Regions from separate parts of the Bacillus sp. JZ105 genome, predicted to be linked through region 1. Evidence: predicted binding sites of a transcription regulator. Region 1 holds the regulator's gene; the other holds the start of a gene.

Region 1 (7,259 bases):
ACGAGCAATAAAGAATCCGAGTGCAACTCCTGCAAGCAGTGCAACAACGCCTACAAGGATGACAACCCATAAATCCATAATTCTTCCTCCTTCATGTTGTCTCGTATAAAGTGTACTAAACAAAAGGCTATTATACAACATTTCACGTTCAATTTTATTTTTTTAAACAAAATTCCTCACTTTTACTGGATTGAGCCATCCGTGTTTCTTTGAACTAAAGTCCATCGCAAGAAAACAAGGGCTGATTTTTCTCAGCACTTCAAAAAACACCGCTTCTGCCTCATAACTGCCAGTGGCAGACATTTGAATATACCGGTCCTTAATAATAAATGCTGCAGTTCCTTTTCCATCTGGTAAGGAAGCGCTGTAAATCGAGCCTATTTGTGTATAGTGAATGTTCGTTAAGTTATTCATTAGACGCTGGTGCATATGAAAAGCAGGGATTCGTTTCGTCACATAATCCACTTGCTTCACAAGCATAACCAACTCATCGTCAGTGCGGTTCGTCCAATGTAACGACTCAAACAAATGAAACAAAATCGATTCTCTGCCAAAATAGTGATGCGCAAATTCATCCTCAATCCAATAAATATAATAATGACGTTCCATGTCTATCCCTTCCTTTCACATTTCGTCAATCTCGTTTATTGCTTGTATTATACAAAAATGTGAAAGAAAGAATTGTCTATATATGAAGCAAGAAGAAACTAGTTTTGTCAAAAAAACAAGAAAAAAGAAAAAAGTTTGCAGAGCGGATGAAAATGCTCTGCAAACAGATAGCAAAAAAGCATGATGCTTGGAGTTCGTTTATTTATTCAGCTTCGCTTTCACACGGCTGACTACATTGCTGACAGTAAAGCCGTATTTCTCGATAATGGTTTCTCCTGGTGCAGAAGCGCCAAATTTATCAATTGCAATCACGTCACCATCAAGACCAGTGTAACGCTCCCAGCCAAGTGAAGCACCCATTTCAATCGCAATACGTGCACGTACTGCTTTAGGAAGAACGGATTCTTTGTATTCGTCTGACTGCTGATCGAAGCGATCCCATGCAGGAAGGCTGACAACAGATGCGCGGATACCTTCTTTTTCAAGTGCCTTTTGTGCTTCAATGGCTAAACCAACCTCAGATCCTGAAGCGAGTAGAAGTGCTTCTGGCTGTGCATCAGCTGCTTCAACCACCACGTATCCACCTTTTTCTACGCCCTCATATGCCTTCTCTGGTGCCTGATCAATCGTTGGAAGGTTTTGACGAGTAAGAACTAGTGCTGTCGGTTTATCCGTTGAAGATACAGCTAGTTTCCACGCTGCAGCTGTTTCATTTCCATCTGCTGGGCGGATAACGGAAAGATTAGGCATCGCACGCAGTGAAGCAAGCTGTTCAACCGGTTCATGCGTCGGACCATCTTCACCAACAGCGATACTATCATGAGTAAAGACGTAAGTGACTGGAAGTCCCATTAACGCAGCAAGACGAATTGCTGGTCTTAAGTAATCTGAGAAAACAAAGAACGTTCCGCCGAATACACGAAGACCGCCGTGAAGTGCCATACCATTGAGCGCCGCACCCATTGCAAACTCTCTGACACCGAACCAAATGTTTTTGCCGGCATAATTATTTTTACCGAAATCATCCGTGTTTTTAATCGTTGTTTTATTTGATCCAGCAAGGTCAGCAGACCCGCCAATAAAGAAAGGTACTTGCTTTGCAATGCCATTTAACACTTCGCCTGAAGATGCACGGGAGGCAAGGCTTGAACCTGCTTCATAAACAGGAACCTCTTGATCCCAATTTTCAGGAAGCTTTCCTTCAATCGCAAGCTTCAGCTGTGCTGCCAGCTCTGGATATTCTTTTTCGTATTGCGCAAACAGTTCATTCCACGCTGCTTCTTTTTTCTGTCCAGCGTCTTTGACAGCTTCTTTAAAATGATCGTACACTTCAGAAGGTACATGGAAATCTTCTTCAAACGTCCAAGAGTAAGCTTCCTTCGTCAGCTTTGCTTCCTCGCTGCCAAGCGGTGCACCATGCACACCAGACGTTCCCGCACGGTTTGGCGATCCGAAACCGATCGTTGTTTTCACTTCGATTAATGTAGGTCTGTCTGTGCTTTGCTTCGCCTTTTCAATAGCAGCTGTTACTTCTTCGATGTTGTTGCCGTCTTTCACGTAAAGAACTTCCCAGTTCATCGCTTCAAAACGATTCTTCACATTTTCAGAGAATGAACGATCTAAGTCGCCATCTAAAGAAATGTCATTTGAATCGTAAAGAACGATTAAACGGCCTAAGCCTAAATGACCAGCAAGTGAAGCTGCTTCAGAGGAAATTCCCTCCATTAAGTCTCCATCTCCGCAAATGCTGTATGTATAGTGGTCTACAACATGGAAGTTGTCTCTGTTATAAGTTTCCGCAAGATGTCTTTCTGCAAGCGCCATTCCTACTGCCATCGCAATTCCCTGGCCTAAAGGACCCGTTGTCGCGTCTACGCCTTCTGTGTGTCCAAATTCAGGATGTCCAGGTGTTTTGCTTCCCCATTGGCGGAATTGTTTTAAATCGTCAATGCTCAGATTGTATCCGCTTAAATGAAGCATGCTGTATAGAAGCATAGAACCATGGCCCGCGGATAAAACAAAGCGGTCTCTGTTAAACCAATTTGGATTTTGCGGACTTACGTTTAAGTGATTCGTCCATAAAGCGTACGCCATTGGTGCAGCACCCATCGGCATTCCTGGGTGACCGGAATTCGCTTTTTCAATTGCGTCTATGGAGAGAGTACGTATTGTTGCAATAGATTTCAATTCAATCGTTTCCATATAAATCCCCTTCCGTATCTTGTGTACACCATTATCATAAATCTACTGTCCTTTTTTCACAACTATTTCACGCTGAAAAAGAAGGATTTTGTCACATTTAGTTTATCGATCACCTAAAAAGTTATGCAAATATGAAAAAAGACGAGAATATTCTTCCCATCTTTTCAAAATTCAAGAAATCACAGCCTTAATGAAGGTTCTGATCTTTTTCTCTTTTTAATTTTTCTGGTGTAACATCGTTTCCTTCAGGGTCAACAATTTTGACAGTTTTCAGTGTATTTTTCATAGAAGAACGAAAAGCTTTCAAATACTCTTCTCTCAACTGCTTTTGTTCTGTTTTTTCAGCGTCTGATAAACCGGTCTCTTTCGACTTTTTTGAAAGCTCATTTATTCTTGCAAGCTGTTCTTTAGAAATCATGACAAACTCCTTTAAAGCATTTTCTCTACATACTACTAAATATCAATCATTTTGACAACAAATCACGCTTTAGATGGTAAGGCCTTTTTCATATTCTTGATACCTTCTATGCACTGTTGCTTTTGAAATGTCAAAACCTAATGCCTGAAGAGTGGCGGCAATTTCGGCGAACGTCATGTTATTTTTTCTTAATCGAACAATTTCTGAAATCGGCACTTCAATACGCTCACGGCCAGGTGCATGGTTCTGCTGCCTTAAATTCAGTTCAGGCTGATATCCGCGCTCAACAGCCCTTTTCATCCCCCGCTTGATTTTCAGGTTATGAATTTTCCGTTGGTACTCTTCGACGATTCCTACAATCTCGATGACCATTTCATCTGCTTCTGAAAGCTCAAGCTCTCCTCTATGAAACACGCTGTATACCTTTACGTTCTCTTTAAATAGACAATGAAGAAGCGCAATTTTTGCTTGTCCTCTTCCAAGACGTGTTTCATCTTGGATAAGAACGGCATCGATCGACTCTTCCTTCAGTGCAGCAAGCATTTCAAACACGCCATCACGATCTAGCTCATATCCACTTGCTTTTTCTTTGATGACTTTGACCACATTCATCTTGTGCATGGCAGCTAAAGCCAGCAGTTCTTCTTCTTGTCTTTTCAGCGAGGTTTCCTGCTCTTCTTTCACAGTGCTTACTCTCGCATAAATGATTGCGTTCATGTCTTCAATCGACCTTTCTACTGTACTGTTGCAAGCTGATATACGACTGGATGCTCTTTTTTCACGGGTATGACAAGAATGTCTCCAGGCTGGATTTCTGTTGAAGCAAGATCATTGTGTTCTGTTACCCAGTCAATAAATGCATTTTTGTCGATTGATTTGCTGTCGTTTACTTGATCAGCTAACCCCCAAAGAGTATCTCCTGATTGAACCTCTATTTTAACATACTGATTTGAATCATTATGGCTTGTGACTGCAATAAGTGAGAGAAATATGCCAACGATGAATGAGAATACCCCAATAAAAATAATAGATTCTTTTAACCTCATAATGTCATCTCTCCTAACAGAATATGCGTTCGCTCTTTCTGTCTCTCATTATAAATACGAACAAACGTTTCTGTCAAACGTTTTTTCGAACCTATGTTTGTACTGTTAGGAAAAACATGCTATAATTTCTTTAAAATTGACGTTTTGAGGTGCAAAAGATGACGAAGCTATCAAAAAGACAACTCGATATCCTGAAATTCATCAAAGATGAAGTAAAAAGCAAGGGTTATCCCCCATCCGTCCGTGAAATTGGAGAAGCTGTCGGTCTAGCATCCAGTTCAACGGTCCATGGACATTTAGCTAGACTGGAAACAAAGGGCTTAATTAGAAGAGACCCGACAAAACCTAGAGCGATCGAAGTACTAGATGAAGAGGAAATGAATATTCCAAAGAGTGCTGTAATGAACGTTCCAGTCATCGGAAAAGTAACGGCAGGCCTGCCTATCACAGCTGTTGAGAATGTAGAAGAATACTTCCCTCTTCCAGAGACATTTGCTGCACCAGACGAACAAGTGTTTATGCTTGAAATTATGGGAGAAAGTATGATTGATGCAGGTATTTTGGACAAGGACTATGTCATTGTGCGCCAGCAAAGCACCGCTAACAATGGAGATATTGTGGTCGCCATGACAGAGGAAGATGAAGCGACAGTGAAACGTTTTTATAAAGAAGATACACACTTTAGATTACAGCCAGAAAACCCATCAATGGAACCGATTATTTTACAGAATGTGAGTATACTAGGTAAAGTGATTGGCGTATTTCGAAATATTCATTAAAAAAAGCCGGTATTTCATCAGCTGCTGATGAGAACCGGCTTTTTCTTATGCACAAGAATAGGCAAGAATACTTGAGCTTGGGAAGGAACCAAATGTAAAGTTCGGCCATATAAAGCCAGTTGTTCGGCCAAAAGGCTGTGAAGAAAGAACGAACATTAAAAATACTTGGCCGTTTCTCAAAAGCACAATCGTCCATCTTCTATTACATCCCGCTGCAAATTGTACAGCTTGATGGCCTCCCCCTGCACCTTGCCCAAATAGAAATGACTGCATACTTTGAGGCTGAGAGAGTGCTTGCTGATACTGCGAAATCATATGCTGCGGCGGTGCTGGCGGTGCCGATTGTCCGCCTGACCCTTGACCTGGCCAAGTACCTCCTCCAATCGGAAACCCAGGAAAACCTCCAATTTGAGGAATAGAAATCGATGGCCATCCCTGCATCTGCCTATCATACGAGTAACCATTCCCTATACCTTCATACGGATGATACATACGAAACACCCCTTTCTTTAGACATTCGTCACGACAGTATATGTCTTAAATAAAAAAGAGTGTTAAACGTCTAAATAGAAATTTTCCAAAAGACGTTTCGTTCTTCTTTAGAACGGTTAAATAATGATTAAGAAGAAAAATAAAAAAAATGAAAACTTTTTGTCTCCCTCAAACGTTATATAATTAGAAACAAAAGAAATAAAAAACATTTAGATTTAATACTTGTAATATCACTGTAATTATTGTAACATTTGTAACATAAGAAGTTTTCATTGAGAAAAGGAGGCAATCGCCTTGAAAAAATTATTTGTTTTATTAACTGCTATTATGCTTATGATCTCATTACAAACGACAACATTGGCCGCTTCGAAGAAATCAGCCTCTTTGACAAATAAAGAAGCGTTACATATTGCCCTTGATGCAAGAGAACATTTTTGGAGTGCAATGTCAGGCTACAAAATGAAAGACCATTCAAATGTCAAATTAAAATCTTTTACCTATCAAGATATGACGTACAACTATCTTTCTAAAACATTTGATACAAAGAAAAAATTAAACAGCTACCTATCTCAAGTTTTCACTCAAGATGCCATCAAACATGGTTTAAAAGATTATCATTTCATTGTTCATAAAGGCAAAATGGCTGTTCCAGTCGGTGACGGAGACAACATGCTTAATTGGGAAAAAGCCACACCTAAACTTGTTTCTAAAAAACAAACGGTTCGCACATATGAATTTACTGTCCCAACACTTGATGGACGCAAAGTAAAACGAACTGTTACGTACGAAAAAGTACAAAAAAATTGGAAAGTCACACAAATTGACGCTGTCATTTAAATAAAAAACCAGGCCTTTCATCGGCCTGGTTTTTATATTGGAGAAAATTCAGTCAAACGGTCCAGCGCGTGAGCAAGTGATGATGCCGTGCGAAATTCATTAAAAGGAAGCCCGAGCTGCACTGCTGTTTGGGCAATTTCTGGTCTAATCCCTGAAATGGTCGTCTCTACTCCAATCAACCGAAGTGACGTGACAAGATCAAAGATTTGATGAGCCACCATTGTATCAATCATGACCACACCCGATAGATCAATACATAAATGCTGAACACCTTTTTGTGAACACTGATTTAGCGTATTTTCTAAAATAATTTTTGCTCTCGCTGTGTCAATGTCACCTACTAAAGGCAATAACGCAATCTGGCTTTTTAAAACAATTACCGGTGAGCTCAATTCGTAAATCATATCTCTTTGAGCCACGAGTTTTTCGGTTGTATTTTTCACATATTGCTGGATAAACACATGGATTGAAATATTAAACGCTTCGGAAATTAAATCATACCAATAAAAGATGCGGTCAATATCAATGTCATTTTGACGCTGTTTGATAAATTCTTTTAAGTAATGCAAAACCACTCTTTGATTGGACATGTATTCTCTCACGACATAATCTAATGGTGTATTTAAATGCTTTGGGTCACTGGCTAAATCCTCAGACCATTTTTTAAATTCAGTATGTAAATACGTCTTATCTTCAATAATAGCTCGTATAAAATGCTGGTAATAATCTTGATTCTGCCGTTTTAGCTCTGCTATGATGCTGGAATCTGTTGAACGATATATGGATTCTGGATCATCGTCCTCAATTGATTCATACCATGTTTCAGTCAGCTTCTCTGCATGCTGCATAAAAAAATCGTATAATGCACGGTTTTTA
Region 2 (7,259 bases), 550 kb from region 1:
AGTCACCTTTAAAATCCCATCTGGCAGCTCATACATCATTTTTCCATCGTTTTGATAAATTTTGAGAACCTGTCCAATTTGAATCTTGTTCGGGTCGCTAATGTTATTCCACTTCTGTAGATCTTGAACTGTGACGTCATGAGATTTGGCAATACTCGTTAACGTATCCCCGCTTTTAACGACATACGTGATGACCGACTCAGGGTCTCCTGCTGTTTCAATTCCTTTTTTGAATTCATCCCATGTAGCGAGAAGCAGGCGCGGACATGCTTTTCCAGACCAGTGTTGATGTGTGACCACATTCGCTAGTGGAATATGATGTTCTTTCAGCAGCTTTTGGATGAGCCATTGCGCATGTTTAACCGCTTGCTGGAAATTCCCATCTTCATTTTCACAAATTTCAATGCCGATCGACTTTCTGTTCCCATTTCCATGTCCGTCCCCTGCATGCCAGCCATTTTCATTTAACGGCAGATGCTGAAAGATTTCATGATCATCCACTGTAAAGTGCCAGCTTTCCGCTGTCGTTGGGCGTTTCACATATGCCGCATGACTTTTCGCATCCGCTCCCTTTGACGTGTTTGCTGTGTTATGCACCGTCACATACAACGGTGTCATGGCGTATCCTGGACGGTTCCCGTTTCCAACTGGAATAAAATCTTGATAAATTTTTACCATGTTCTGCACTCCCTTTTGAAAAATTGAATTGATCTTTCTCATCAATTGGTGGCGTTCGTAAGACAACTTGGGTTTGTTTTAGTGATAAGACTATGGTAAGATTTGAATTCAATCCACTCTATTTAGTAATGGAAAACGCAAAAATGAAGAAAAAAACAGGAATTAATTCCATTTTTCCTTGATTTTATGTTAAAATTGTTAAAAATAAGCCGATATTAAAAGTAAGTAATAGCTTCATTAGCTATTTAGTCCTATATGGACTTTTCTTTTATGCCAAAAACAGAACATATGTTTGCTTGGAGGTTTTTAAATGACTGGTTTTTTAACCCATTTAGAAGAAGAGATTAAGCGGTTATATGCCAAATTACAAATAAGCGGTCCTGCTTATAGAGACATGCAAAGGATCGCTTCTGAATTTCATGTATGGGTCCACTATGAGGATACTGGCAGCATGATGATCAAACATCAAGGTCTTTACAGTATTATATTAAACAGATCTCTATCGTCAGAAGAACAATGGCAGGATTTTGCCCACGAGCTTTGTCATGTGCTGAAGCATGCAGGCAATCATTTCAAGATGCACAAACTCTTTCGAGAACTGCAAGAGTTTCAGGCTAAACAATTCATGTATCACTTTTGTGTGCCGACCTTTATGCTGATGAAAATGAAGCTTCCAAACCTTCGGCAGCAAGCCATTTTGCACATTGCGCAAACATTTCATGTCACCTGGGCTTTCGCTGAAAAGCGGCTCGCCTTGTTCGAACAGCGGAAAGCAGGCATTCGCTTCCAACAAGAGTTTACATCTTATTTAATGAAAGCCGAGAAGGTCGCGGAAAAAGAAGCTGTTTATCAAACGTGAGGTTTATTCATAAAGGTTTAATACTTGCTTGAGTACATTTGTGTACCGATAAAATTGCTCATTTTGTGTTTCACGGCGATAGCGCCGTCTGAAGTCTTGAAAGAATGCTCTTCTTTGCGCCTGACTGATTTCAAGTTGTACACTTTTTCCGGTCAGACATTGATTATTAATATTGTCAGGATGTGTTCCAGAATAGCGATCAGATTCAGATAACAGCACCGCAGGAAATCCATTAAGCGTTAAACGTTTCACTGTTTCTGCCGCTTTTTCTCTGTCTGTCCCGCCCACTAATGTTTGTAGCACCTCCGTTTCCCCGTAGCCATGGAGCGCAAACGTGTAATGATGGGTATGCACTAGAGAAAGGCAGACCGGCTCATCGAAACGTGTGCTTGTAATGTGAAGCACATGATTGCCTTTCACTTTGAGGCCTTCAAATAAATACATAGAATGATCACTTGCGATTTCATGAATGAGCTCACTCACGCCAGATTCAATTCCCCCAGCATGAGGGGACAAAACCAAAAGCTGATCACCTTTCCGCTCGTGAAGAATTTGATAATCGACTCCTTCTCTTTCATGAGCGGAAAGCTCTTCATAACTTTGATATGTATCAATGATTTGCGTCATCCCATCTTCCCCATTTCTCTATATGAGCATAAGTCTACTGATCTTAAATTCTTTTGTAAAGGGATTTCGCATGACCTATCGACTTAATACATCCTTAAATTTTCCTTATCTTTTCGGCTATCTGTTGAATTTTGAGAAAAAATGACCGATAATTGAAATGAATAGAACTTTTGGACTATATGAATCTTTTTGCATTCTCTCTCATAAATTAGAAATATTGTGATCTACATCTGGAGGAATTCATGTTAAAAAAGAAAACCACCATCACCCTTATCATCTTAATCCTTAGCTTCGCTGGCATCATTTACTGGAAATGCTTTTCTCTTCAAGGCGTATCTCACGGAACCTTTATCCGCTCGATGACATCACCTGACGGAACATATATCATCAACACCTATCGACATAGCGGTGGGAAACTAAAGGAGAACGCAGTTAGAGCAGAAATTGAAAACAAACTCACCCACCGAAAGAAAACGATTTACTGGAAATATCCTGACAAAGACCCTCTCATCAAATGGAAAAATGGACAGCTTGTTCAAATTGGGCATGAATTTTTAAATGTGGTAAAGGGAGAAACATACGATTATCGCTTTGATCGGAACAAAAGAAAATAAAAAAAAACGAATCCCTCTTGGATTCGTTTCAGATTGTTGACAAAGGGCTAAAATGATCTTGATTTTAGCCCTTTGTCTTCTTTTCAGCGTGATAGAAAACCTTTGAAGTCTAGGAAGGACGAGTACTGGCGCGGAGCGAATTTGACATTCGTGAGCACCAGCACGCAGGACTGACAAAGAATGCGAGGGTTTGTCTACACGCTGAAACGAATCCCTCTTGGATTCGTTTTAGATTGTTGACAAAGCCCTTTGTCTTCTTTTCAGCGTGATAGAAACCCTTTGCAGTCTAGGAAGGACGAGCACTGGCGCGGAGCGAATTTAACATTCGTGAGCACCAGCGCACAGGACTGACAACGAATGCGAGGGTTTGTCTACAAGCTGAAAGCCCCTTTAAAGGGGGCTTTTTCATTAACGTAATAATTGAAGTACGTTTTGCGGCTGTTGGTTTGCTTGCGCTAACATTGCTTGAGAAGCTTGAGAAAGAATGTTGTTCTTTGTGAACTCACTCATTTCTTTCGCCATGTCAACGTCACGAATACGAGACTCAGCAGCTGTTAAGTTTTCAGCAGAAGCACCAAGGTTATTGATTGTGTGCTCTAGACGGTTTTGGACTGCACCAAGAGCTGAACGCTGTTTAGATACAGCGCCGATTGCTACGTCGATTTTTGCTACTTCAGTGTCAAAGTTAAAGCCTTCTTCATTTACTTTAATATCTTTGACAGTCAATGTTTCAGCGTCCATTTTACCAATCTTTACATTGATATTTTGCTCAATGTTCGCTCCAATTTGAAATTGGAATCCATCCTCAACAGTACCATCCAACAGTTGCTTTCCGTTAAATGCTGTACGCTGAGAAATACCATCAATTTCCTCAACCAAAGCATCGAGTTCTTCTTGAATAGCTGTTAAATCTTCTGTTTGTTGAGTCCCAACGTTACCCGCTTGAACTGTCAATTCACGCATACGTTGAAGAATCGCATGTGTTTCAGTTAATGCACCCTCAGCTGTTTGAATAAGAGAAATACCATCTTGTGCGTTTTTAGACGCCATTTCTAATCCGCGGATTTGTCCACGCATTTTTTCAGAGATGGCAAGACCTGCTGCGTCATCTCCTGCACGGTTGATTCGAAGACCAGAAGAAAGCTTTTCCATGTTCTTTTGCCCTGCTCCATTGTTTGCAGACAAACGGTTCAATGTGTTAAGTGCTGCGATATTGTGGTTAATTCTCATGTTAAATGACCTCCGTGTGTTTGAACCAATTGGACGTCCTTATCCAAAAGTTCTAAATTAGAATTTTTTTGTAAGCCTTACAATCCATTTATCGAACTTAAATGGAATATGTTTAACAAAAAAGGAATAAATAAGGATAAAGTCTCATTCACTATGATCGTTTCGCTAGAGTATGCCAAATTTAAAGGTCATTTTTCATGATTTATAACAGGGGTTTAAGAATCATAAGACTGGAGAAAACGCGAAGAATAAAGCATAAAAAAAAGCCCCATAAAGGGGCCTTTCATTAACGTAGTAATTGAAGTACGTTTTGTGGCTGTTGGTTCGCTTGTGCAAGCATTGCTTGAGACGCTTGAGAAAGAATGTTGTTCTTAGTGAACTCACTCATTTCTTTCGCCATGTCAACGTCACGGATACGAGACTCAGCAGCTGTTAAGTTTTCACCAGAAGCACCAAGGTTGTTGATAGTGTGCTCTAGACGGTTTTGGACTGCACCAAGTTTACCACGCTCAGAAGAAACAGTATTGATTGCTGCATCAACTTTATCTAAAAGAGCATCAGTGTTAGCTTTAGTAGCTAAAGTAACAACATAATCTGTTTTTAACATTGCAAGACCATCAGTACTCATATCTCCAATAGTTACATCTAATTGTTGAGACTTATTAGCACCGATTTGGAAAGTGAATCCAGTTGTAGCCGAACCATCAAGTAATTTTTTACCATTGAACGCAGTACGTTCAGAAATTCCATCTACCTCATCAAGAAGGTTATCAATTTCATCTTGGATAGCTTTAAGATCTGTTGTTGCATCTTGAGTACCAGTGTTACCCGCTTGAACAGTTAGTTCACGAACACGTTGAAGGATTGAGTGAGTTTCAGTCAATGCACCTTCAGCTGTTTGGATAAGAGAGATACCGTCTTGTGCGTTTTTAGAAGCCATTTCTAATCCGCGGATTTGTCCACGCATTTTTTCAGAGATTGCTAGACCTGCTGCGTCATCTCCTGCACGGTTGATTTTAAGACCAGAAGAAAGTTTCTCCATGTTCTTTTGGCTTGCACCGTTGTTTGCAGACAAACGGTTTAATGTGTTAAGTGCTGCGATATTGTGGTTAATTCTCATTTCCTATTACCTCCATGTATGTGGGACCTGACAGACGTCCTTGTCTGAAAAAAGTCCTTTATTCTAGGGCTTATCAACCCTGACAATTCTATTATCGGATGTGTTTATAGGATGTTTAGCAGATTTTTAAAAAAATATCGTATTTTTTCATGACGTTGATCCTAACTTTGACAATTCTATAAAAATAAAAGCTGCTGATCTATAATCAGCAGCTTTACAAAATCTATGAATATCAATATTGCTTGATATCAAACATTAAGATATTTTGGTACACGACATAATCCTTCTTACTTGTGAAAGGACCTTTATTGTGTTCATCATTGATTTCATAGAAGTTCATACCAATTCCAAAGCTTCTTTCTTTGTACCATTTAAGAAAATCGTTGATTTCTTTTATTGAAAGCAGATAATCCTTTTGCAGTCCATTGATCATGGTAATAGAAAGTATACCTTTCGCAGTTTCTTCTCCAGATTTTGTTCCGTCCTGATCTTTTGGTTCTTCTGTTGCATCTTCATCTGGCTTTGCTTCATCTTCAGTTATTTGCAAGTCACTTAATGGAATAGAAATCACTGATTTGTAATCACTTTTTGCAGAAAAATTCCCCATATAATATGAGTAGTCACGTCCGCCAATGACATACAATTGATCCTCAACAATTGCTGCGACAGCTGATACTCTACCTTCTGGTAAATCATACGCTGAATTTTTAAATTGACCATCTTTCGGATTGAAAATTTTAACTTTATTCAGCAATTCACTTGAACGATCACCAGTCCGCTGTCCACCAATAACGAAGAATTTCCCATTATATGTTTCATAGGCTGGTTCAAATACATATGAAGTTAAGTCACTATCTTTTAATTTACTCCATTTATCTGTTGAAATATCATACTGGAACAAAGATCTTTCTCTACTATGCCCAATCGAATTTTCTCCACCTGCAACATATATTTTGCCGTCAATTGCAGAAATGGCTCTCCCATTTCGAGATGGTAAAGTCGATGAGTTCAAGCTCTTCTATTCACCAGTGGCAGTGTTGAATTGATAGACATTATTTTTATAAGAGTTTTTGAAGATACAATATATACTGCCACTGCGTACAAAGTTCCCTTGCTATAAGTTGAAAAAACAGGGTCTCTTGGAATTTGAATCGGTTCTTCAGCCCACTGATCAAGCTCTGCATCATAAATATCAATCGTATTATAAGCTACATTTGTCTCTTCGTTTATTCCACCTATAAGATAGATTTTTTTACCAACTGCAGCATATGTACCGCCTGTTCTGTTTCTCGGCATACTAGCTTTTTCTTCCCAAACATCTTTCTTAGGATCATACATAAATGTTTGATTATTTAACTTATTTTTTTCACTTGCTCCACCAAACACATAAATCTTTCCATCTATTACACCTACCCCAGCATTAATACGTTCTTCTGGTAAATCAGCTCGTTTTGTCCATCCAGTTGAATTTTCAGCTGCATTCGCTTTGAATGGATTAATGGTACTTATTAAAAGAAGTACCAAGATAAATAGTAAAAACCTTTTTTTTATGTTTACTTCCTCCAGTTTATGACATCCTATCCTTATATCGTCTTATTTTTACTTTTTTTATCATTAAAGGTTATTATTGATCCATTTTCTTGATGAAATCCTCACACATACATCACCGGCGTCGATATTTTAATAATCTTTCCGCCTCGACGGTAAAATCTTGGGACGCGGCGGCTTAAGGTGGCGATGACTTCGTAGTTGATTGTATTAAGCATTTCGGCGATTTCATCGACAGAAATTTCTCCGCCCTTTTGACGGCCGTAAATAACGACTTCCTCGCCTTGCTTTGCTTTCATTTCTCCTAAACTGATCATCGTCATATCCATGGTGACGCGGCCAGCAATCGGCATTCGCTTTCCGCGGAAAAGCATAAATCCTCGATTGGATAAAGCGCGTGAGTACCCATCTGCATAACCGATTGGTATGGTTGCTATCACTTCATCAGGTTTTGCTACATAGGTTGCCCCATAGCTGACGGTCCTTGGCTTTGTCACCATTTCTTTCACGAATGCAATCCTTGCTTTTAAACTGAGAGCGGGCTCTAGCTGAACAGCGTCTAAGCTTTCAATGTATTGCGAAG

Evidence for each region. Region 1 encodes LexA, which represses DNA repair genes until DNA is damaged. Its sites were predicted from a motif close to CGAACATATGTTCG; they were not measured.
Region 2: a site for LexA is predicted at 960-973, ahead of M1D81_RS06290 (ImmA/IrrE family metallo-endopeptidase). Genes of this name have one in related genera too.

What each region holds. Positions count from the first base shown of each region.
Region 1 is NZ_CP096387.1:1,783,469-1,790,727, reverse strand. Features, by position in the region: gene M1D81_RS09070 (YneF family protein) at 1-78, opposite strand, end outside; gene sirA (sporulation inhibitor of replication protein SirA) at 163-609, opposite strand; gene tkt (transketolase) at 808-2,811, opposite strand; gene M1D81_RS09055 (DUF896 domain-containing protein) at 2,999-3,229, opposite strand; gene M1D81_RS09050 (YneB family resolvase-like protein) at 3,299-3,946, opposite strand; gene yneA (cell division suppressor protein YneA) at 3,964-4,275, opposite strand; gene lexA (transcriptional repressor LexA) at 4,434-5,054, shown strand; gene M1D81_RS09035 (hypothetical protein) at 5,100-5,546, opposite strand; gene M1D81_RS09030 (IseA DL-endopeptidase inhibitor family protein) at 5,841-6,383, shown strand; gene M1D81_RS09025 (STAS domain-containing protein) at 6,416-7,259, opposite strand, start outside.
Region 2 is NZ_CP096387.1:1,237,432-1,244,690, reverse strand. Features, by position in the region: gene M1D81_RS06295 (N-acetylmuramoyl-L-alanine amidase) at 1-678, opposite strand, end outside; gene M1D81_RS06290 (ImmA/IrrE family metallo-endopeptidase) at 989-1,537, shown strand; gene M1D81_RS06285 (poly-gamma-glutamate hydrolase family protein) at 1,541-2,164, opposite strand; gene M1D81_RS06280 (DUF5412 domain-containing protein) at 2,407-2,778, shown strand; gene hag (flagellin Hag) at 3,187-4,008, opposite strand; gene hag (flagellin Hag) at 4,295-5,128, opposite strand; partial or broken gene M1D81_RS06265 (Kelch repeat-containing protein) at 5,361-6,679, opposite strand; gene alr (alanine racemase) at 6,781-7,259, opposite strand, start outside.